Regions from separate parts of the Bradyrhizobium sp. 930_D9_N1_4 genome, predicted to be linked through region 4. Evidence: predicted binding sites of a transcription regulator. Region 4 holds the regulator's gene; each other region holds the start of a gene.
What was found. The regulator LexA, encoded in region 4, represses DNA repair genes until DNA is damaged. The targets are predictions, from matches to a motif close to TGTTCNNNNTGTGTTCNG.
Positions count from the first base shown of each region.

Region 1: a site for LexA is predicted at 2,849-2,866, ahead of AB7532_RS11220 (putative DNA modification/repair radical SAM protein). Genes of this name have one in related genera too.
Region 2: a site for LexA is predicted at 3,555-3,572, ahead of uvrA (excinuclease ABC subunit UvrA). Genes of this name have one in related genera too.
Region 3: a site for LexA is predicted at 3,464-3,481, ahead of recA (recombinase RecA). Genes of this name have one in related genera too.

Region 1 covers NZ_CP197236.1:2,420,833-2,426,076, reverse strand. The annotation lists gene AB7532_RS11235 (error-prone DNA polymerase) at 1-506, opposite strand, end outside; gene AB7532_RS11230 (Y-family DNA polymerase) at 503-2,098, opposite strand; gene AB7532_RS11225 (ImuA family protein) at 1,995-2,783, opposite strand; gene AB7532_RS11220 (putative DNA modification/repair radical SAM protein) at 2,947-4,182, shown strand; gene AB7532_RS11215 (UdgX family uracil-DNA binding protein) at 4,182-5,244, shown strand, end outside.
Region 2 covers NZ_CP197236.1:4,102,973-4,108,216, forward strand. The annotation lists gene AB7532_RS19310 (single-stranded DNA-binding protein) at 1-237, opposite strand, end outside; gene AB7532_RS19315 (outer membrane protein) at 671-1,414, shown strand; gene AB7532_RS19320 (outer membrane protein) at 1,652-2,398, shown strand; gene AB7532_RS19325 (outer membrane protein) at 2,549-3,352, shown strand; gene uvrA (excinuclease ABC subunit UvrA) at 3,684-5,244, shown strand, end outside.
Region 3 covers NZ_CP197236.1:5,010,323-5,015,566, forward strand. The annotation lists gene gcvP (aminomethyl-transferring glycine dehydrogenase) at 1-1,663, shown strand, start outside; gene recA (recombinase RecA) at 2,283-3,371, opposite strand; gene AB7532_RS23900 (response regulator transcription factor) at 3,613-4,011, shown strand; gene AB7532_RS23905 (hypothetical protein) at 4,160-4,435, shown strand; gene AB7532_RS23910 (hypothetical protein) at 4,772-5,101, opposite strand.
Region 4 covers NZ_CP197236.1:4,206,392-4,211,635, reverse strand. The annotation lists gene AB7532_RS19820 (ComEC/Rec2 family competence protein) at 1-700, shown strand, start outside; gene AB7532_RS19815 (GAF domain-containing protein) at 710-1,654, opposite strand; gene AB7532_RS19810 (hypothetical protein) at 1,877-2,311, opposite strand; gene AB7532_RS19805 (hypothetical protein) at 2,498-2,698, opposite strand; gene lexA (transcriptional repressor LexA) at 2,897-3,598, opposite strand; gene AB7532_RS19795 (molybdopterin molybdotransferase MoeA) at 3,775-4,986, opposite strand; gene AB7532_RS19790 (hypothetical protein) at 5,124-5,244, shown strand, end outside.

The sequences.
Region 1 (5,244 bases), 1.8 Mb from region 4:
TAGACCAGGCTCGCCGCCAGCCATACGCCCTCCGCGCGGCTCGCTTTCAGCTTTGCCAGAATATCCAGCGCCTGCGTAGGCTCGAAGCGATGCGGCAGCGTCAGGACCAGGAGCTGGCCTTCCGCAAACTCCAGAAGGTCCGCGAAAGTGAGCTTGCACTCGCCCTTCTCGATCCGCGTGATGTCGTCGCCACGCTTGCCTCTGGTCAAAAGCTGGCACAGTCGGCCGTAGGCGGCGCGGTCGCGCGGATAAACGAGAATGTCGGGCGTGCCGTCGATGAAGACGATGCGCGCGCCGATCAGCAGTTTCGGCTTGTTCAGCACCTCCTTGTTGTCGAGTTCATTCCAGGCCCGCACCACACCGGCCAGTGTGTTGTGATCGGCGATGCCGATCACGGGAATGCCTAGCTTGCTGGCCTGATGCACGTAAGCGCGCGGATCCGAGCCGCCGCGCAGGAAGGAGAAATTCGTGGTGATGCCAATCTCGGCATAAGCGGGCGTGCTCATGCGAAGAGACCGTGCACGTACCAGCCGGGAGACGCGGGCTTGCCATCGCCGTCGAACACCTCGCCCTCGTAGAGACCGTCGCGAAAGATCCAGAAGCGCAGGCCCTCGGCATCCTCGATGCGGAAATAGTCCCGCGTCAATTGCTTGCCGTCCTGCCGCCACCATTCCATCGCGATGCGCTCGGGCCCTTCCACGCGCACCACGGCATGTTTTGCGCGGCGCCAGGTGAATTGATGCGGCGGACCGTCGGGTACGGTCGCAAACGGCACGGTGACCGGCTCCGGCTTGTCGAACAGCCTTAAGGGACGCAGCGGCGGCTCGCTCTCGGCGCGCGCGGGCCATTCGGCCTGCATGGCGGCGGCGAGATGATGCTGCGCGGGCGCCGCCAGCACTGCACATTCGGGGATGTGGGTATCCTCAGGCAGGTGCACGACGACGCGCTTTCCCCCGATGCGCGCGGCAATGCGGTCGATCAGTAAAGAAAGCTCGTCATTGTCATGGACATGGGCGTCAAGGTCGCGCTGCTCCTGCACCACGATCTCGGTCCGGCTTGCCGACAGCCGCACCATGTCGAAGCCGAAACCGGGGTCGAGGGGATCGGCGAGCGCATCGAGCCGCTCGCGGAACAGACGGTCGATCACGGCGCTGCGCGTCACCGGACGTCCGGTCTCGACCATGATCGCGCGCACCGCGCCGTCGGTGCGGAAGAAAGCGGCCTCCAGCCGCCGCGCGCCCTTGCCCTGCTTCTCCATCGAGACGATCAACGTATCGGCCAGCCGCGACAGCGTCATCGCGATCATGGTGTCGGTCGCGATCGGCTCGGCGAAACGTTTCTCCACGATGTAGTCCGGCAGCGGTTTCCGCGGGTTGATCGGCGCATCGCCCTGCCCCAGCGCATGCGCAAGCAGCGTGGAGAACCGCGCACCGAACCGCGCCGTAATTTCGCTCGGCGCGCGCGAGGCAACATCGCCGATGGTCTTCAGCCCGGCGCGGCGGAGGCCAGTGGTGATGGCCTCCCCCGCACCGAGCGCGGACACCGGAAACCGGTCGATGGCCGCCGCCTCTCCGCCATCGGCGACGATGATGCCTGATGTCTGCCGCGTCAGCGTCCGCGCGCAGACCGAGGTTCCCGCGATCGCCGCACTGACGGCAAAGCCTTGCCGGGCCAGCGCACGGACCAGCGTCTGCAACAGCGCGGCTTCGCCGCCAAACAGATGCGCGCAGCCGGTGATGTCGAGAAACAGCCCGTGCGGCGCATCGAGTGCCACCAGCGGCGTGAAGCGGTCGCACCAGTCGGCGATGTCGCTGAGCGTCTTCGCATCGGCCACGACATCGGCGTCGAACACCTTCAAGTCCGGACACATCGCCCGGGCATTGGCGAGCGGCTGACCGATATGCAGACCTAAACGTTCGGCGGTTTCGTCGAGCGCATGGATCACCAGCGCATTGGTGTCCTTGATGACGACAATGCAGGGATCATTATGATTCTTACCCAGCCCGGCGCTGTTGAAGAAACGCTGGATCCGGTCGATGGGCAGGCGCGGCAGCCACAGGCTGAGGATACGCCGTCGGTTCAGAGAACTGGCACTCATCACATTTCCATTCCATGATCCACCGGCCGCACGGGCCATGACGATTGCGCAACAGCTCGGCATCGAAGCGCGGCGCGCCCCAGGCACTCCATGCTGAGCCCGGCGGCGAATGCGCGGCGCGCAGCATCCATCGCGTCTCCGCGGTCGAGGGCAAAGGTTGCGCGGCCATCCGCAGCATCAGGCCGGTGACGCCGGACGATTGCGCGGCCAGCGTCAGCTTGCGGCTCGCGACGAGATCGAACTGCCTGACATCGCCCCAGAGCTCGAGCACGACGGCACCGAGCGCATCGCAGGCGAGCGCGTCGGCCGAGCTGCGCAGCGCGCTCTCGACGTCGGCCGCACGCACCATCACCACGCGGCGCGGATCGAGGCCGATCTCGGCAAGCCCGCTCATCGACAGCGCGCCGGTTTCAATTTCCGAAAAATCCTGTCGCACCCACAATAGCGGCCGCTGCACCGAGATGCGTCCCGCGAGGCCCATGACAAAACCCGTCGCGGCCGCGCCCTGACGCCCTTCGCAAAACACCTCGTGGATCACCGCGCGGGCGAGCCCGCCCTTCAGGGCACAGTCCACCTCGGGGTGGCCGAGCGCGACGCGACCCTGCTGATGCACGATCTCTGCCGTCTCGATGCGCTCGATCTGGCCGCGCAAGGTCGCAAGCGCGCTGGCTCGTGCGCCGCTCATGCTCGCCGCTCCTTCAGGGGTGATTGCCGGTGGCTCTCAAAAAGAGAACCAACGGCTGGCTCATTTGTTCATGATATGTTCTAATATAAAGCTAACGGCGACCCGTGAGTCAATCGAATTGGCGGACTTTCGGATTCATGAGCGTAATCAAAGGGATTCAACAATGGACGTGCAACGCAAGCTGGAAATTCTCGCGGACGCCGCCAAATACGACGCGTCGTGCGCCTCCAGCGGCACCGAGAAGCGGGATTCCAGCGACGGCAAGGGCATGGGCTCGACCGCGCCGGGCATGGGCATATGCCATTCCTACGCACCGGACGGACGCTGCATCTCGCTGCTCAAGGTGCTGCTGACCAACGCCTGCAATTACGATTGCCTCTATTGCGTCAACCGCGCCTCGTCCAACGTGCCGCGCGCCCGTTTCACCGTCGACGAGATCGTCAAGCTGACGCTCGACTTCTACCGGCGCAATTACATCGAAGGTCTGTTCCTCTCCTCCGGCATCATCCGCAACCCTGATTACACCATGGAGCAGGTGGTCAGCGTCGCGCGCAAGCTGCGCGAGGAACATCACTTCCGCGGCTACATCCACCTGAAAACCATTCCGGAGGCAGACGATGCGCTGATTACGGAGGCTGGCAAATATGCCGACCGTCTCTCCATCAACATCGAGATGCCGGACGAGACGAGCCTGCAACAATTCGCGCCGGAGAAGGACGTGCGCGCGATCCGCCGCACCATGGGCCGGCTGCGGCTGAAGCTCGACGAGGCCGAGGAAGGCCGCGCCGCGAAGACGAAAGCAAAGCCGCAGCGCTTCGCGCCCGCCGGGCAAAGCACGCAGATGATCGTCGGCGCAGATAGCGCCTCCGACCACACCATCCTCCACACCAGCTCCAATCTTTACGGCTCGTACAAACTGCGGCGCGTCTATTACTCCGCCTTCAGCCCGATTCCCGATGCCAGCCGCGCTTTGCCTCTGGTGCAGCCGCCGCTTCTGCGCGAACACCGGCTCTACCAGGCCGACTGGCTGATGCGGTTCTACGGTTTCGACGTCGGTGAGATCGTCGACGACAGCGCGATGCTGCCGCTCGACATCGATCCAAAGCTCGCCTGGGCGCTGCGCCATCGCGACCGCTTCCCGCTCGACGTCAACCGCGCCAGCCGCGAGGAGCTGTTGCGCGTGCCGGGCTTCGGCACCAAGGCGGTTGAACGCATCATCGCGACGCGGCGCACCACCACCATCCGCGTGGCGGATCTGGCGCGGCTGCACGTGCCCCGCAACAAGGCGCTGCCGTTCATCGTCCTCAGCGATCACCGTCCCACCCCGCATCGCCTCGATGCAGCCGGGCTGATCGAGCGGTTCAAGCCGAAGGCAACGCAACTAGGATTTGGCTTCTGATGCAGTACATCACTCTCGACACCGAGACCGATTTCGACGGCTGGCGCAAAGCCGCGCGCAGCCTCGTGCTGCATCATGTGCAGCCCACCGATGTCACATGGGCCGTGCAGGGCGGCGACGCCGATTTGTTCGCGCCATCCGCGCCGTCTCCGATACTTGAAGTGAACGATGGCACCTTCAGCGTCTCGGCGAAATTCGTCGACCTCGCCAAGGCTGCGATCCTGCATCGCGACCGCGAGCGCTTTGCGATCCTCTATCGCCTGCTGTTTCGACTGAAGGACAATCACGATCTCATCGAGGTCGCGACCGATCCTGACGTCGCGCAGATCACGGCCATGGCCAGAGCGGTTCATCGCGACGAGCACAAGATGCATGCCTTCGTGCGCTTCCGCGAGATCGGCCGCGAGCGCGCAGCGCATTACGTCGCCTGGTTCGAGCCGGAGCATCACATCGTCGAGCTCGCCGCGCCGTTCTTCGCCAAACGTTTTGCCGATATGCCGTGGTCGATCCTGACGCCGGACCTCTGCGCGCATTGGGACGGCCACGCGCTCTCGTTCACGCCGGGCGTCAGCAAGAACGAGGCGCCGGGTGAAGACCGGCTCGAGGAAACCTGGCGGCGTTATTACGCCAGCATCTTCAATCCGGCGCGGCTGAAGGTGAAGGCGATGCAGACGGAGATGCCGAAGAAATACTGGAGGAACCTGCCCGAGGCTTCGATCATTAAACCCTTGATCGAGGATGCCGAGCGCATGACCGGCGCCATGATCGCCAATGCCGCAACCGATCCGCACAAGCCTCAGAAGCGGCCGGAGGCTCCGATGACACGCAAGCTAGCTACCGACGATCTCGAAGCACTTCGCGAGGAAGCCGCGCATTGCCGCGCCTGCCCGCTCTACAAGGACGCGACGCAGAGCGTGTTCGGCGAAGGCCCGAGGGACGCCACCATCATGCTGGTCGGCGAGCAGCCCGGCGACAAGGAAGACCTCGCCGGCCATCCCTTCGTCGGCCCGGCCGGCCAGATGCTCGACCGCGCGCTGGCGGAAGCCGGCGTCGACCGCCAGA
Region 2 (5,244 bases), 100 kb from region 4:
GTAAACCTTCGCGCCCTTCTTCAGGTACTGCTCGGCGACCTTGCAGAGCCCCTCATTGAAGATCACGACGCGATGCCACTCGGTCTTTTCCTTGCGCTCGCCGCTGTTCTTGTCACGCCAGGTCTCCGACGTCGCGATGCTCAGATTCGCGATCGGCCGCCCGTCCTGGGTGCGGCGGATTTCGGGATCCTTGCCGAGATTTCCAACCAGAATGACCTTGTTGACGCTTCCCGCCATCGCCGCTCTCCACTCCGAATGCCACTGAATTCAAAGGCTGAGCCCGCTTCCCGCGAGGCTCTGCCGCCCTGTTGAGGCGACCCTATACGCTTGCGAGGGCCGATCGCCCCACCGCGCCCTCGGTTATCCCCAAATATAGCACCGAACCAATCCTCGTTCCACATTTGTTCCAAATAAATCGCCACGACCCAAGCGTGCATGCCGGAACTCGATGTCACTGTTCACGCTGCAATGCATTGGAACTCCAATAGCCAAGAAAATACTTAACATTCATTAGCTTAGGACCACGACAGTGCGTCCGTGAGTGTTGCATTCCGGAGACGGACTCCCCCTTCCGATCGGAGTACGCTTCGCTTGGACTTGGATCATATGGGCGTCGCGCCTGATGACCGCTTCAGGGACTCCGGAAGCGGACAACACTGGGGAGACTGCAATGAAGAAAATTCTGTTCGGCACAATTGGAATTGTTGCGTTGGGGCTCTCGGCTCCGGCCGGTGCTGCGGACCTCGCTGCCCGTCCCTATACGAAGGCGCCGGTTGCGCCCCCCGCTCCGATCTATACCTGGACCGGTTTCTACGCCGGTATTCAGGGCGGCGGTGGCTGGGGCCGCAGCGACGAAACCTTCTTCGGCGCTCCGAATACGGCAATCTTCGCTGGTTCTCAGGACTACGACATCACCGGCGGCTTCGTCGGCGGCGTGTTCGGCTACAACTGGCAGTCGGGTCCGGTCGTGTTCGGCATCGAAGGCGATTACCACTGGTCTGATATCAGCGGCCGTTCAGCCGGGATCAATGCCGGCCTTGGCGACACCTACTTCACGAAGATCCGCAGCTTCGGCGATATCAAGGGCCGCCTCGGCTATTCGACCGGTCCCGCTCTATGGTTCGTCAGCGGCGGTGCGGCGGTCGGCGACATCCAACATCGCTATGACGGCATCCCCGGAAACGTCTTCGTGCAAAACGACTGGCGTTGGGGTTGGACCGTCGGTGCCGGCGCCGAATACATGTTCGCTCCGAACTGGTCCGCAAAGGTCGAGTACAACTATATCGATTTCGGCAACAGCGCCATTCAGTACAGCCCCGTAGCGACCAATCGCTCCGAGTGGAATGATACCGTGCACACGGTCAAGGCCGGTGTGAACTATCACTTCAACTGGGGCGCGCCCACGAGGTACTGATATCCCTCTGATATCTCATTAAGATCAAAGGCCGGCCTCGCGCCGGCCTTTTTCGTTTTCATGTGTGCAGGAGCAACAATGGGTCAGGCATTGTTACATTTTGTGGTTGCTGTGACTTTTGAGCGACACAACTTGCAGCTTTATTGATGTAGACCGTCAGCAGTTGGACCAACGCGTCCGCTGCCCTTCCACCGCACGGAAGGCAATATCAGAAACCGGGACTGGGATTTGTTGAAGATGAAAAAGGTTTTGTTGGCTTCGGCCTGTTTGTTCGCTCTCGCCGCTCCGGCTTCGGCCGCTGATCTGGCGGCCCGCCCCTACACCAAAGCTCCGGTGGCGATCTCCTCGATCTACAACTGGTCCGGCTTCTACATCGGCGCCAACGCCGGTGGTGGCTCGAGCCATAATTGCTGGGATCTCACCGCTGTCGGCGTCGCCGCAATTCCGGTCACGCCCGAGGGCTGTCACAATGCGACCGGCGCTATCGTCGGCGGTCAGATCGGCTATCGCTGGCAGTCGGCCAGCTGGGTGTTCGGCCTCGAAGCCCAGGGCGATTGGGCTGACCTGAAGGGCTCGAATACCAGCTCCCCGGCCGCTCTCGCGCCGCTGGTGAACAACACCAAGATCGACGCCATCGGCCTCTTCACCGGCCAGGTCGGTTACGCCTGGAATAACGTGCTCTGGTACGTGAAGGGCGGCGCGGCCGTCACCCACAACAAGTTCAATGGCTCGGTGGCTGGCGTTACGCTCGACACCGTGAACGACACGCGTTGGGGCGGCACCGTCGGCACCGGCATCGAGTTTGGCTTCGCTCCGAACTGGTCGGTCGCGGTCGAATACAACCACCTGTTCATGGGCAAGCACACCGACACCTTCACCTTCCTTGGCGTGACCACCCGCAGCGACAGCATCAAGCAGGACGTGGATATGGCCACGGTTCGCCTGAACTACACTTTCGGCGGCCCGATCGTCGCCAAGTACTGAGTTCAGTACTTAGCTCCAACGCCATCCGCGTTACGAAAGGCCGGCCTTGCGCCGGCCTTTTTGTTTTCGCGCGAGGGTGCGCCGGACCGTCAAGGAATCGTGGGGCGCAAATCGCCCACGCGAATTGGCTCGGTGCGTTGGGGACGTGAAATGAAAACATTGGCGCTCAAGACTCGGACGCTGAAGTCCTCGACACCAAATTCCTGGGCGCTGGCTGCGGTCAGCCTGTTCGCACTCGGCGCGGTCGCACCCGCCGGTGCCGCCGATATGCCACTCTACAAGGCGCCCGTGGCGCCTGTCCTCACCTATGACTGGAGCGGTATCTATGTCGGCATCAATGGCGGCGGCGGCCTGGCCCACGCCTGCTGGGGCGTGACCAGCGCGCTTGGCGTTGCGGTCGATCCGGCCGTCGGCGAAGGCTGTCACAATGCGGGCGGTGGCACGGTCGGCGGACAGCTCGGCTATCGCTGGCAGAAGTCGCGCTGGGTGTTCGGCATCGAGGGCCAGGGCAACTGGGCCGACTTCAAGGGCAACAATGTCAGCGTGGCGTTGGCGCCGATCACCAACCAGACCAGGATCGACAGCTTCGGTCTCTTCACCGGCCAGATGGGCTACGCCGTCAACAGCCTGTTGCTTTACGGCAAGGCCGGCGCCGCCGTAGCCCACAGCAAATACGACACCTTCTTTCCGGGCGCGCCCGCAGCGGCGGCGTTCAACAGCGTCAACCAGACCCGCTGGGGCTACACGGTCGGCATCGGCGTGGAATGGGGCTTTGCCGAAAACTGGTCGGTCGGCGGCGAGTACAACCACGTATTCCTCGGCCATCACAGCGCCGACTTCGCAACCCTCGTCGGCGGCTTCGCCCCGCGTACCGACCGGATCGGCCAGGACATCGACATGGGCCTGATTCGTATCAATTACCGCTGGGGCGGCCCGGTCGTTGCCAAATACTGACCCGGAGCATTGAGCCAGAGTTTCCGCAGGAACCTCCAAGTCCTGTCTCTGCGCGGATTGCCCCAAATCCGCATCCAAACGCGAACGAAGGGCCGGCCTCGCGCCGGCCCTTCGCATGTTCCGATTTGCCCGCTCCTGCCAGATGCCGCCAGCGCGCCAACAATCCGTTGACGATTCGCACACGCCACTGGAAATCCACTCCCGTTCTTCCTACGTTCGCTGACAACCCCATCGGCGCCGATCCCGGTTCCGGGCGAAGCGTGCCTTCTACGTTGGCGCGATCGCGCGCCCTTTGGAAATTTGCCCTCGGGATTCCTTGAGGACCACCAGGATGGATGAAGTGATCAAGGCGAAGCGCCAACAACCGAACGCCGGCTCCAGCCGGCACGCAATTACGATCCGTGGCGCGCGCGAGCACAACCTCAAGAATGTCGACGTCGAAATTCCCCGCGACAAGCTCGTGGTGTTCACCGGCCTCTCCGGCTCCGGCAAATCCTCGCTCGCCTTCGACACCATCTACGCCGAGGGCCAGCGCCGCTACGTCGAATCGCTATCCGCCTATGCCCGCCAGTTCCTGGAGATGATGCAGAAGCCCGACGTCGACCAGATCGACGGCCTCTCGCCGGCGATCTCGATCGAGCAGAAGACGACCTCGAAAAACCCGCGCTCGACCGTCGGCACCGTCACCGAAATCTACGACTACATGCGCCTGCTCTGGGCACGCGTCGGCGTACCCTATTCGCCCGCGACCGGCTTGCCGATCGAGAGCCAGACCGTCTCGCAGATGGTGGACCGCGTGCTGGCGCTGCCGGAAGGCACCCGCCTCTATCTGCTCGCGCCGGTCGTGCGCGGCCGCAAGGGCGAGTACCGCAAGGAGCTCGCCGAATGGCTCAAGAAGGGCTTTCAGCGCGTCAAGGTCGACGGCACCTTCCATGAGCTTGCGGAAGCGCCGACCCTGGACAAGAAATTCCCACACGACATCGACGTCGTGGTCGACCGCATCGTGGTGCGCGCCGATATCGGCCAGCGCCTCGCCGAAAGCTTCGAGACCGCGCTGAAGCTCGCCGAGGGCCTTGCCGTCGTCGAGTTCGCCGACGCGCCGGCGGCCACAGCGCCGGCCGAGGAAAAGAAGAAGACCGCAAAGATCCACGACAAGAGCGGCCCCGAGCGCATCCTGTTCTCGGAAAAGTTCGCCTGCCCCGTCTCTGGCTTCACCATCCCCGAGATCGAGCCGCGCCTGTTCTCGTTCAACAACCCCTACGGCGCCTGCCCCGCCTGCGGCGGCCTCGGCGTCGAGCAGCATGTCGACGAGGATCTCGTCATCCCCGACAAGGAGCTCGCCATCGGCAAGGGCGCGATCGCGCCCTGGGCCAAGTCGTCGTCGCCCTACTACGTGCAGACGCTGACCGCGCTCGGCAAGCACTACAAGTTCACGCTGACCACCAAGTGGAAGGACCTGCCGAAAAAGACGCAGAACGCCATCCTCCACGGCTCCGGCGAGGACGAGATCAAGTTCTCCTACGAGGACGGGGTGCGCTCCTACGACACCAAGAAGCCGTTCGAGGGCGTCATCACCAACATCAACCGCCGCTATCGCGAGACCGAGAGCGAGTGGGCGCGCGAGGAGCTGGCGAAATATTTCCACGACGTGCCCTGCGGCGCCTGCAACGGCTTCCGGCTCAAGCCCGAGGCGCTCTGCGTCAAGATCGGCGGCAAGCACATCGGCGAGATCTCCGAGATGTCCGTGAAGGGCGCCGGCGCGTGGTTCGAGACCGTGCCTGATACCCTCAACGCGCAGCAGAACGAGATCGCCGGCCGCATCCTCAAGGAAATCCGCGAGCGCCTCACCTTCCTGCTCGACGTCGGCCTCAACTATCTCACGCTGTCCCGCT
Region 3 (5,244 bases), 800 kb from region 4:
CGTCGCTCGCGCGGCCGCCCAGACAATCAATCTCGGCGTCGGCGAAACGAGCTTGCGCATCGCGCTCGACGAGACCACGACATCAGCCACGGTCGAAGCCGTCTGGCGCGCCTTCGGCGGCACGCTTGCCTATGCCGAGGTCGACGCGACCACGCGCGAGGCGCTGCCGGACGCGCTGAAGCGCGCGACCGAATTCCTCACCCATCCGGTGTTCCACGCGCATCGCTCGGAAACCGAGATGCTACGCTACATGCGCAAGCTCAGCGACCGCGACCTCGCGCTCGACCGCGCCATGATCCCGCTCGGCTCCTGCACGATGAAGCTGAACGCGACCACCGAGATGATGCCGCTGACCTGGCCGGAATTCGGCAGCCTCCACCCGTTCGCCCCGCGCGAGCAGGCCAAGGGCTATCACGCGCTGTTCGCGCGGCTGGAAAAATGGCTGTGCGACATCACCGGCTATGACGCGATCTCGCTGCAACCGAATTCGGGCGCGCAGGGCGAATATGCCGGCCTGCTCGCGATCCGCGGCTATCACGCGGCACGCGGCGAGACGCACCGGAAAATCTGCCTGATCCCCTCCTCCGCCCACGGCACCAACCCGGCCTCGGCCGCGATGGTCGGCATGGACGTGGTGGTGGTCGCCTGTGAAAAGAACGGCGACGTCGACGTCAATGATCTCCGCGCCAAGGCGGAAAAGCACTCGGCCAATCTCGCCGCTGTCATGATCACCTATCCCTCGACGCATGGCGTGTTCGAGGAGCACATCCGCGAGATCTGCGACATCGTCCATGGCCATGGCGGCCAGGTGTATCTGGACGGCGCCAATCTCAACGCGCAGGTCGGCCTTAGCAGGCCCGGCGATTACGGCGCCGATGTCAGCCACCTCAACCTGCACAAGACCTTCTGCATCCCGCATGGCGGCGGCGGCCCCGGCATGGGCCCGATCGGCGTCAAGGCGCATCTCGCGCCGTTCCTGCCCGGTCACCCCGCGACGCAAGGCGATGCGCCGGTCGGTCCGGTCTCGGCCGCACCGTTCGGCTCGGCCTCGATCCTGACCATCTCCTACATCTACATCCTGATGATGGGCGGCGAAGGCTTGAAGCGCGCCACCGAGATCGCGATCCTCAACGCCAACTACATCGCCGCGCGCCTCGATGCGCATTTCCCGGTGCTCTACAAGAACGCCAGGGGACGCGTCGCGCATGAGTGCATCGTCGATCCCCGCGCGCTGAAGACGACGTCAGGCGTTACGGTGGACGACATCGCAAAACGCCTGATCGATTACGGCTTCCACGCGCCGACCATGAGCTTCCCGGTGCCGGGCACGCTGATGATCGAGCCGACCGAATCCGAATCGAAGGCGGAGCTGGACCGATTCTGCGACGCCATGATCGCGATCCGCAAGGAGATCGCCGAGGTCGAGGCCGGCCGCTTCAAGATCGAGGCCTCGCCTCTGCGCCACGCCCCGCACACCGTGCACGACATCGCCGATGACGACTGGGCGCGCGCCTACACCCGCAGCGAAGGCTGCTTCCCCGCCGGCACCTCGCGCACCGACAAATACTGGTGCCCGGTGGGCCGCGTCGACAACGTCTATGGCGACCGCAATCTGGTGTGCTCGTGCCCGCCGGTGAGCGATTACGCAGAAGCCGCGGAGTAGGCCCCAACGGAGGTCTCGTAGGGTGGGCAAAGCGACTTGTCCGCCGAAGCTCGCAGAGCGAAGGCGGAAGCGTGCCCACCACCTTTGCATGACGTGACAGATCGTGGGCACGGCGCTTGCGCGCCTTTGCCCACCCTACGGCACTAGTCGTCAGGCCAAAGCATCAGGCTTCCCGACCGAGCCACAAGGCTCTGGCAATGGGTGCCTGCGAGCGTGAGTGCCCAGGCTTGGGATTCATCGATCTTTCCCTGGAGTTCCGCGGGCGCGCTCGCTTGCCAGCGCCCCCTTTCGCGTCCCAGCGGCAAGGCCTCGGTCTCCGAAGCAATTCCAACGAAGGGCAAGATATCGGAATCGTCTTCAAGACGGGCCTCGAAGCTGTGCCTTGCGATTGCTCTGGCACCTTCTATCGGAGACACGCCTCCAGAAAGTATGCTTTTCGCCGCCTCAATAATGATCCGGCGAGCGGCAATGACCGCGGATTGATTCAAACTCACAACGATCCCGGGCTCAACAACTGATCCGATATCCCTTGTACCCCAAAACGAAACGGGCACTGACGACGTCGGCAACTCAACGTCCTCAGCGCCCGCTCCTCGCGAAAAACTCTTCGCGTTAAAGTTTACTCGTCCCCCGGCTCCTCACCGTCGGCGTCGCTCTCGGGCGTGCCGGCCAGAATCTGCTCGGAGATCAGGCCGGAGTTCTGGCGGATCGAGGTCTCGATCTTGGCGGTGATGTCGGGGTTGGCCTTCAGGAACGCTTTCGAGTTCTCGCGGCCCTGGCCGAGGCGCTGGCTGTCATAGGAGAACCAGGCGCCGGATTTCTCGACGATGCCGGCTTTGACACCGAGATCGAGGATCTCGCCCATCTTGGAGACGCCCTCGCCGTACATGATGTCGAACTCGACCTGCTTGAAGGGCGGCGCCAGCTTGTTCTTCACCACCTTGACGCGGGTGGTGTTGCCGACCACTTCGTCGCGCTCCTTGATCGCGCCGATGCGGCGGATGTCGAGGCGGACGGAGGCGTAGAACTTCAGCGCGTTGCCGCCGGTCGTGGTTTCCGGCGAGCCGTACATCACACCGATCTTCATGCGGATCTGGTTGATGAAGATCACCATGGTATTGGACTTGTTGATCGAGGCCGTCAGCTTGCGCAGCGCCTGACTCATCAGACGGGCCTGGAGGCCCGGCAGCGCATCGCCCATTTCGCCTTCGAGCTCGGCCTTCGGCACCAGCGCCGCGACCGAATCGACCACCAGAACGTCGACCGCCCCCGAACGCACCAGCGTGTCGCAGATTTCCAGCGCCTGCTCGCCGGTGTCGGGCTGCGAGATCAGGAGTTCGTCGATGTTGACGCCCAGCTTGCGGGCATAGACCGGGTCGAGCGCATGCTCGGCGTCGATGAAGGCGCAGATGCCGCCCTTCTTCTGCGCTTCCGCCACCGTGTGCAGCGCCAGCGTGGTCTTGCCCGAGGATTCCGGCCCGTAGATTTCCACGACGCGCCCCTTTGGCAGGCCGCCGATCCCGAGCGCGATATCAAGCCCCAGCGAGCCCGACGAGACCGCCTCGACATCCATCGAGCGGTCGTTCTTGCCGAGCTTCATCACCGAGCCCTTGCCGAACTGGCGCTCGATCTGGGAGAGCGCGGCGGCCAGGGCTTTACTCTTGTCCATGGAAGATCCTTCGACGATACGCAGGGCAGAGGTGGACATTGGGTCGTGCTCCTTATGGCGAGGATTCGGGTGCGGGACAAACGATTGGCAGGGCGGCTCGTCGATAAAAACAATGTACCCTATATGTTCTCTGTTCGCAATATGTTCTTTACGGCGACGAGTGGGCCTTTCACCCCCTGGTGGCTTTTGATTTTCGCAGCGGCCTAAGTTCACTTTGGCGCATTGGAACCTTTTTGCTTGCTCCGCGTCGGGTCAAGGGCTGCCGGGGGGAGCATTTTTTGTGTCAGAACAGCTATCGCTTGCGATTCTCGTCGTGGAAGACGAACAACTGATTTGGGCAATCGTTGAAGACGCTCTTGTTGACGGCGGCTTTGAAGCGGAGGTCGCAGCCTCAGGCGAGGAAGCCGTTACATTGCTACAGGGCACCAACAGCAAATATCGCGCGCTCGTCACCGACATTAACTTGGCCGGCACCGTGGACGGCTGGGAGGTAGCAAGATGCGCCAGAGCCATCGACCCTAATTTCCCCGTTGTCTACATGTCAGGGGGCAGCGCCAACCAATGGCCGGTACACGGGGTTCCCAATAGCCTTCTCCTCGCCAAGCCATTTGCGCCGGCACAGTTGGTGACAGCCATTTCCAATCTGCTGAACGCAACCCCCATTCCTCCGACAGAGTAAGGCCGCCCTCAGTGGGCGGCCTCTTTCTTATTCCAGGGCGGCATCAAGCCCGGCTTTCCCGGGCTCTTTTTGGGGCTTCTTGTCGTCCTTCTTTTCGTCGTCCTTCACCTTAAAGCTTCTATTCGGGTACCATTCCTTCAGGCCCCAAGTGCCGCGCCCCTACGCCAATCCCGAAGTCGCCGCGCGCAAGTGGATCGAGATTGCCGCTGGCATCGAACCGACTAAGGATGGCCGCAAATTCATCGAGAAGATCAATGCGCCGTTCCTGTTCACGCTGAAGGCAAAGGGAAGCGAGCGATGCGAAGCGCCGCGACCGCTTCAGGTCGCAAAACCGCAGAGTAAGGTCGCCGCGAGGCGGCTCATTGGCCGCTGCCTCTCTTCTCTAGCGATGAAACCTAAGCTTGGGCCCGCGCTTGTAAGATAATGCAGCGAGTTCATTTGGTTCGTGTGATGACTGACAGCGGCGAGCGGCAAATTTGGCTCGCAGCAACCGGTCGTGACGAAGCCGTTGACCGCGTACTGGACGTCATTCCCGAGGGTTGGAGCGCCAGCCTGATACAACGCGAACTTAGCGCCGATGATGCTGCAGCGTTGAACTTGAATCCTGGAGAGGTTCGGCAACACCGTGTGTCCTGATCTGGCTTCCTGATCGAGTTCAGCCGGGCCGTCGCCTTTGGCCTCCCTGGGATAAAGGGTGATGCACCGTTTGCGACAATGTCGAGGGCTTCAAGACAGTGTTCGACAAGGACGGCTGGACGGTTCACGGAGGGCTCGTTGCGTTCTGCGGGGCGTCTCTGGTCTGGTCAAATCGTCGCAAAGCTCGCTCGCGCTTTGTTGCGTTGCGCCGGTTCTTTTCGATTGACGCATTCCAAGCTCGCATTTCCTGCTCGTTGAATGATCTTTGTCTCTCGGCTTCACGCTGCAGAGTTGCCGTCACGTTGGCTTGCGTTCGCGCACTCTTCCATACGAAGTAAATCGCTAGCCCCACGCAGGCATAGAAAGGAACCATAACGACCAGCGCCCAAAAGAGGCCGACCATAAAAGCGGCAAATAACAGCACGCCAAGAACAAGCGCTATCGCAACATGCATCGAACTCTCCCAGAGGACCCGCACTACTGGGGCTCGGTTGGCTTGTCTCGCTCGTGGCTTTCGGCCTCGGCGGCTGCGCACGCGTCCATGCCATGGCACTTGCTGAAGTAATATCGGGCGCTTGCCCCTACTGACACGGTGAG
Region 4 (5,244 bases):
GGCTTCATTGCCGGGCGCGGTCGGCCGCATCCCGGCCTTCGGCATCGTGCCGCTGATCCTGGCCAGTCTCGGGATCATCGTGATGGGCCTGCTGCGCACCCCGCTGCGATGGTCCGGCGCGCTGGTGCTGCTGGCTGCGATCGCCTGGGGGCTATCAGTGCGGCAGCCCGACGTCCTGATCGCCGGGGACGGCCAGAGCGTGGCGGTGCGTGGCGAGGACGGGCGCCTGCATCTGATCAGGGCCGGCAAGGACAGCTTTCTGCTGAAGGAGTGGCTGGCTGCGGACGCCGATCCGCGCGACGCCGGCAGCGCCTCGCTGGCCCATGGTGTGTCGTGCGACGAGGCCGGCTGCGTGACGCCGCTCGCCGACGGCCGCCTGGTCGCGCTGGCCTTGCGCATCGATTCCCTGGCGGATGATTGCAGCCGTGCCGCGCTGGTGGTGACGGCGCGGCCCGCGCCGCCGGATTGCGCGGCGATGGTGGTCGATCGTCCACGTCTCGCTGCCCAAGGCGCGCTCGCGCTGACACGGCGCGGCGACGGCTTTGCGGTCCAGGCGGTGAAAGCCAGAGGCACCGACCGTCCGTGGTCGCCGGCGATCGCAGGCGAAGCGGATTTCGACGGAAGCCTTACACCGAAGACGGCTGCGCCTCGCAGCAGGGACGCGACGCCATCGGAAGCCGACTTGCAGGCTGAGGATTGAGCGGACCTGCTACAGGTACCAGACCAGCATGGCGTCGAGCCCTGTGCTCCCGATCACCGGCAGGGCCACCATCCGGCTCAAGCCGGCCGCGCGGGCCTCGGAGCCTGCGATCGAGCCGTCATGCGCGAGGTCCTCGTTGAGCGCGGGCATGCCGGTGACCCAGGCCCCGCCGATGCTGCCTTCGCCTTTGGCAATCGATTTCGTTTCGTAGAGCGCGGCGAGGTCGGTCTGCGCGCTGCAATCGCCGGCGCGAAAGATCAATGCCGAACGAGCCTCGTTCGGGACCCAGATCTCGAAGCGTCGTGCGATCGGGGTTGCCTGCGCCGACAGGAAGGTTAGCACCCAAGTGTGGTCATTGCCGGTCCGGTAGGGGACGCCGACGCCGAGATTGATGCCGATCTTGGCGGCGTCCTCCCAGCGCAGAAAGCTCTTGGCGTCGTGCAGGTCCCTGATGATCAGCGGCAGGCCGGCTTTCCAGGTGCGGCCGGGCAGGCCGAAGCCGCGCGGAAATTTGGTGTGGCGGGAGTTGAATTCGAACATCTCCGCCGCGCCGTAATAGCCGTCGACGAGTCCCATCTCGTGGGAGATTTCGGCGTCGTTGTGCCAGAGCTCGATCGCGCCGACATGGGCCTCGTCGTCGCCGCAGAACAGCACCATGACGGCCTGCAGGAATTCGCCGGCAAACAGCGGCACGGCCACGCCGCAGGTGAGGCCAGCCGCGAGCGCCTGATCGGTTCGCTTGAAATAGGAGTTGGCGAATTTGGTGAGGATCACGGGGTGGCCGCTTGCCCAGGCCTTGCCGGGAAGGCCCTCGTCATATCCGAAGCGCAGAGTCTCGCTCATGGTCTTGAAGGCGGAGAGGCCCTCGTCGCCGTAGAGGCCGCCACCGAATTCCAGCCGCATGCGCGTCCGGTCGGGCACCCAGAGTTCAACGACGCGAATGAAGGTTTTCATCGAACGTGTCCGCCGCCTCAAGCCCGACCAGCATCGGCTATTTGCTTGCGAAACGGACGTTCAAAATTCAGGCAGGACAGCGCAAACTTCGTGCGGCGGGAGCTGTGTCGGCGTGGCCCGCCCCATGGGGTTTCGCGGGACACAAGTGCCACCATCTCGCCGGCCTCGGCCGGCGATGGCGATTTCAATCCTCACCCCGACCTCTCGGCCGGAGATGCTGTCTCAGCCGATCGGCAGGCGCGGGGTCGTTGGCCGGCCGTCGGAGATGATCTGCGGTTTGTGCTCGCGCTCACCGGTCGGCAGGGTCACCGGCAGTTGCAGCACGGTCGCGCGCTGGCCCTCGACGAGCTGCGTCACCAGCACATATTTGCCGTCGGGAAATTCGATTGCGTCATGATGGCGGTCGGGGATGTGCGGATCGATCTTGCCGAACTTGCCGACACGCGAGTTGATCGTGCGTGTCCAGATCCAGCGATTGTCGTAGCGGACGTTGTCGGCGAAGGCGAGCTCCGTTCCCGGCAGCAGGCAGACGGCGATCGTCGGATCGGCTGCGGAGGCAAAGCCGCGCGTCGAGGTGCCGCGGAAGTTCGTCGAGACGATGGTCTCGCCGACCTCTGCGGGACGCGATGCGATGGCGTGCAGGCTGTAGTCACACATCGGGGGTGCTCCTCATTCCGGGATAGCGACCCGCGTCTCCTCTCGAGGCGCAGGCCTCCATCAGAGTGGAAGCATCGAAGCGTCTGCCCGGTTGTAGGCAAATCTGCGGCTCGCCGCCGCAGCCGCGATCACATTATCGAGGTCACTGGGAACAAGGCCCGCTCACACGCATGCGAGAGTCGCGTCTCAGCGCCCCGCAGGTGCCGACCAGCCCGAATATGGCCAGCCCGGCTGCGATGGCTGCGCGGCGGCATCGTGGGCGTTGCGAACCTGTGTGCGCATCGCCGTCTCCTTGCGGACATGGTGCCGCGATGGCGTGGCGACGGCTTGCGACGCTGATGCTGCGACCAGCGCCGCCGCGACTGTCCTGAAGATGATCTTGCGCATGATTTCTCCTCGAGACCTTAAAGCCTGCGAAGCGATGCTGCTTCGCGCGGGCGTGCCGAGGATCTAGCGCTGGAGGAGAGGCCGGATAATCTGCGCGAAACTAGAAAGACTATCCAGCGGGAGCGGACAATCGTCCGCTCCAATTGTTGATCGCGATCGTGGATCGCGTGAGCGCGGGTGGGCCAAGCGCTTTCGAGATCAGTACTTGCGATACAGCCCGATCAGCTTGCCCTGTATCTTGACCCGGTTGGGCGGCAGGATGCGCACCTCATAGGCCGCGTTGGCGGGCTCGAGCGCGATGGAGGCGCCGCGGCGGCGGAAGCGCTTCAGGGTCGCTTCCTCGTCGTCGATCAGCGCCACCACGATGTCGCCGGTATCGGCGCTCTCGTTGCGCTGGATCAGCGCCATGTCGCCGTCGAGGATGCCGGCTTCCACCATGGAATCGCCGCGCACTTCGAGCGCGTAATGCTCGCCCGAGCCGAGCATGTCGGGCGGGACGCTGATGGTGTGGCTGCGGGTCTGCAACGCCTCGATCGGCGTACCTGCCGCGATCCGGCCCATCACGGGCACCGCGACGGGGCGCTCGCCCTCGTCGGCGGACGGGCTGGAGGTCGTGCGCACCTTGCCGAGATTGCCCTCGATGACGCTCGGCGTGAAGCCGCGGCGGTTGCCGGCAGCGGCCTGAAGCTCGGGCAGCTTGATCACCTCGATGGCGCGGGCACGGTTGGGCAGGCGACGGATGAAGCCGCGCTCCTCGAGTGCGGTGATCAGGCGATGGATGCCCGACTTGGAGCGCAGGTCGAGCGCGTCCTTCATCTCGTCGAAGGAGGGCGGCACGCCGCTTTCCTTCAGCCGCTCGCTGATGAACCGCAGGAGCTCGTATTGTTTGCGCGTTAACATCTCGACCAAAATCCCCCGGTTGATGTCGTTCGATTCCGAGACGCTGAATTCAGCGATAAGCCGCTACATGCTCGAAACAAATCATGAACGGACACTATATGTTCGATACATGTTCCGCAACTGCTTAATTTACCGTGAACGCGACAAAGTTCGCGGAACGCATGCGAACGACGCGATCAGACGGGCAGTCGCAACACCTCGCAAGGCGAGCCTTGCTCGGCCTTCGGCGCGAACGGTGCGCGCACGAGAAGTGCCTGTGCCGCAGCGAGATTCGCAAGCAGCGAAGAATCCTGGTGATTGACCGGAAGGGCGATCAGCGCACCGTCGTCGCGCCACGCGAGGCGCGCGCGCAGGTAATCCTCGCGCTGGTCATTGGCGCCGACATCGCCGCCGAGCACGGCGCGTTCGCGGCGATGATGAATCGTCGAACGGCCCGCGAGCGCGCGAATCAGCGGAACCATGAACAGGAAGCCGCAAACGTAGGATGATACGGGATTGCCGGGGAGGCCGATCACGCGCATCGGACCGAGTTGCCCATTCATCATCGGCTTGCCCGGCCGCATCGCGATCTTCCAGAACGCCATGGAGATACCTTCGTCCCTGAGCGCCTGCTGCACCAGATCATGGTCGCCGACCGAGGCGCCGCCGGTCGTGATCAGGATGTCGGCGCCGCTCTCCCGCGCGCGGCGGATGCCCGCGCTGGTGGCTTCCAGGGTGTCGGCGGCAATTCCGAGATCGACGGTGTCCGCGCCCTCGCTGCGGGCGAGCGCGTGCAGTGCGTAGCCGTTGGAATAGACGATCTGGCCATGGCCGGGCGTGGTGCCCGGCATCACCAATTCATCGCCGGTGGCGAGGATCGCGACCTTCGGACGGCGGCAGACGGGCAACAGCGGGTAATTCATGCCGGCAGCGAGGGCGAGGTCTCGCTCGGTCAACCGGATTCCCTTGCGCAGGAGCACATCGCCCTCGCGAAAATCGACGCCGGCTGGGCGGATGTGCCGCCCCGTCAGCGCCGCTTCCTTGATCGTGATGCGCTTGCCGTCGGCGACCGTGTCCTCCTGGATCACGACCGCATCAGCGCCATCGGGGACGACGCCGCCGGTGAAGATCCGCACGGCTTCGCCGGCGCCGACCGATCCCGCGAACGGCCGGCCTGCCGCGACCTCGCCGATCACGGTGAGCGTGGCATCGACTTTCGCCGCGTCGACGGTGCGCACCGCATAGCCGTCCATCGCCGACATCGCCTGCGGCGGCTGCGTGCGTCGTGCAGCAACGTCGCGTGCGAGCACGCGGTGAAAGGCCTGGTCGAGAGCGACCGTCTCTTCCGGCAGCGGCTGCACGCCGGCAAGCACCGCGGCGAGCGCGTCGGAAACCGGCATCAGGGCCACGGTGAACTCCCGCAACAAATCGAAGGATTCGGTTGGCAAGGTTCTAGCCGAGCGGAGGGGCTGAAGCAAAACGGGCTTCTCAATGGAGTGGGAAGCCACACTTCCTTTCGGCGCCGGCTCGGCTTATCTTCCTGTCCATGACGAAACTGCTCGAAAAGGCGCTCCAGGCCGTGCGGCAGCTCCCTGCGGATAGCCAGGACGAGGTTGCGCGCGCGATGCTGGCTTTGACCGGCAACGCGGGCGAGCCCGAGGATATCG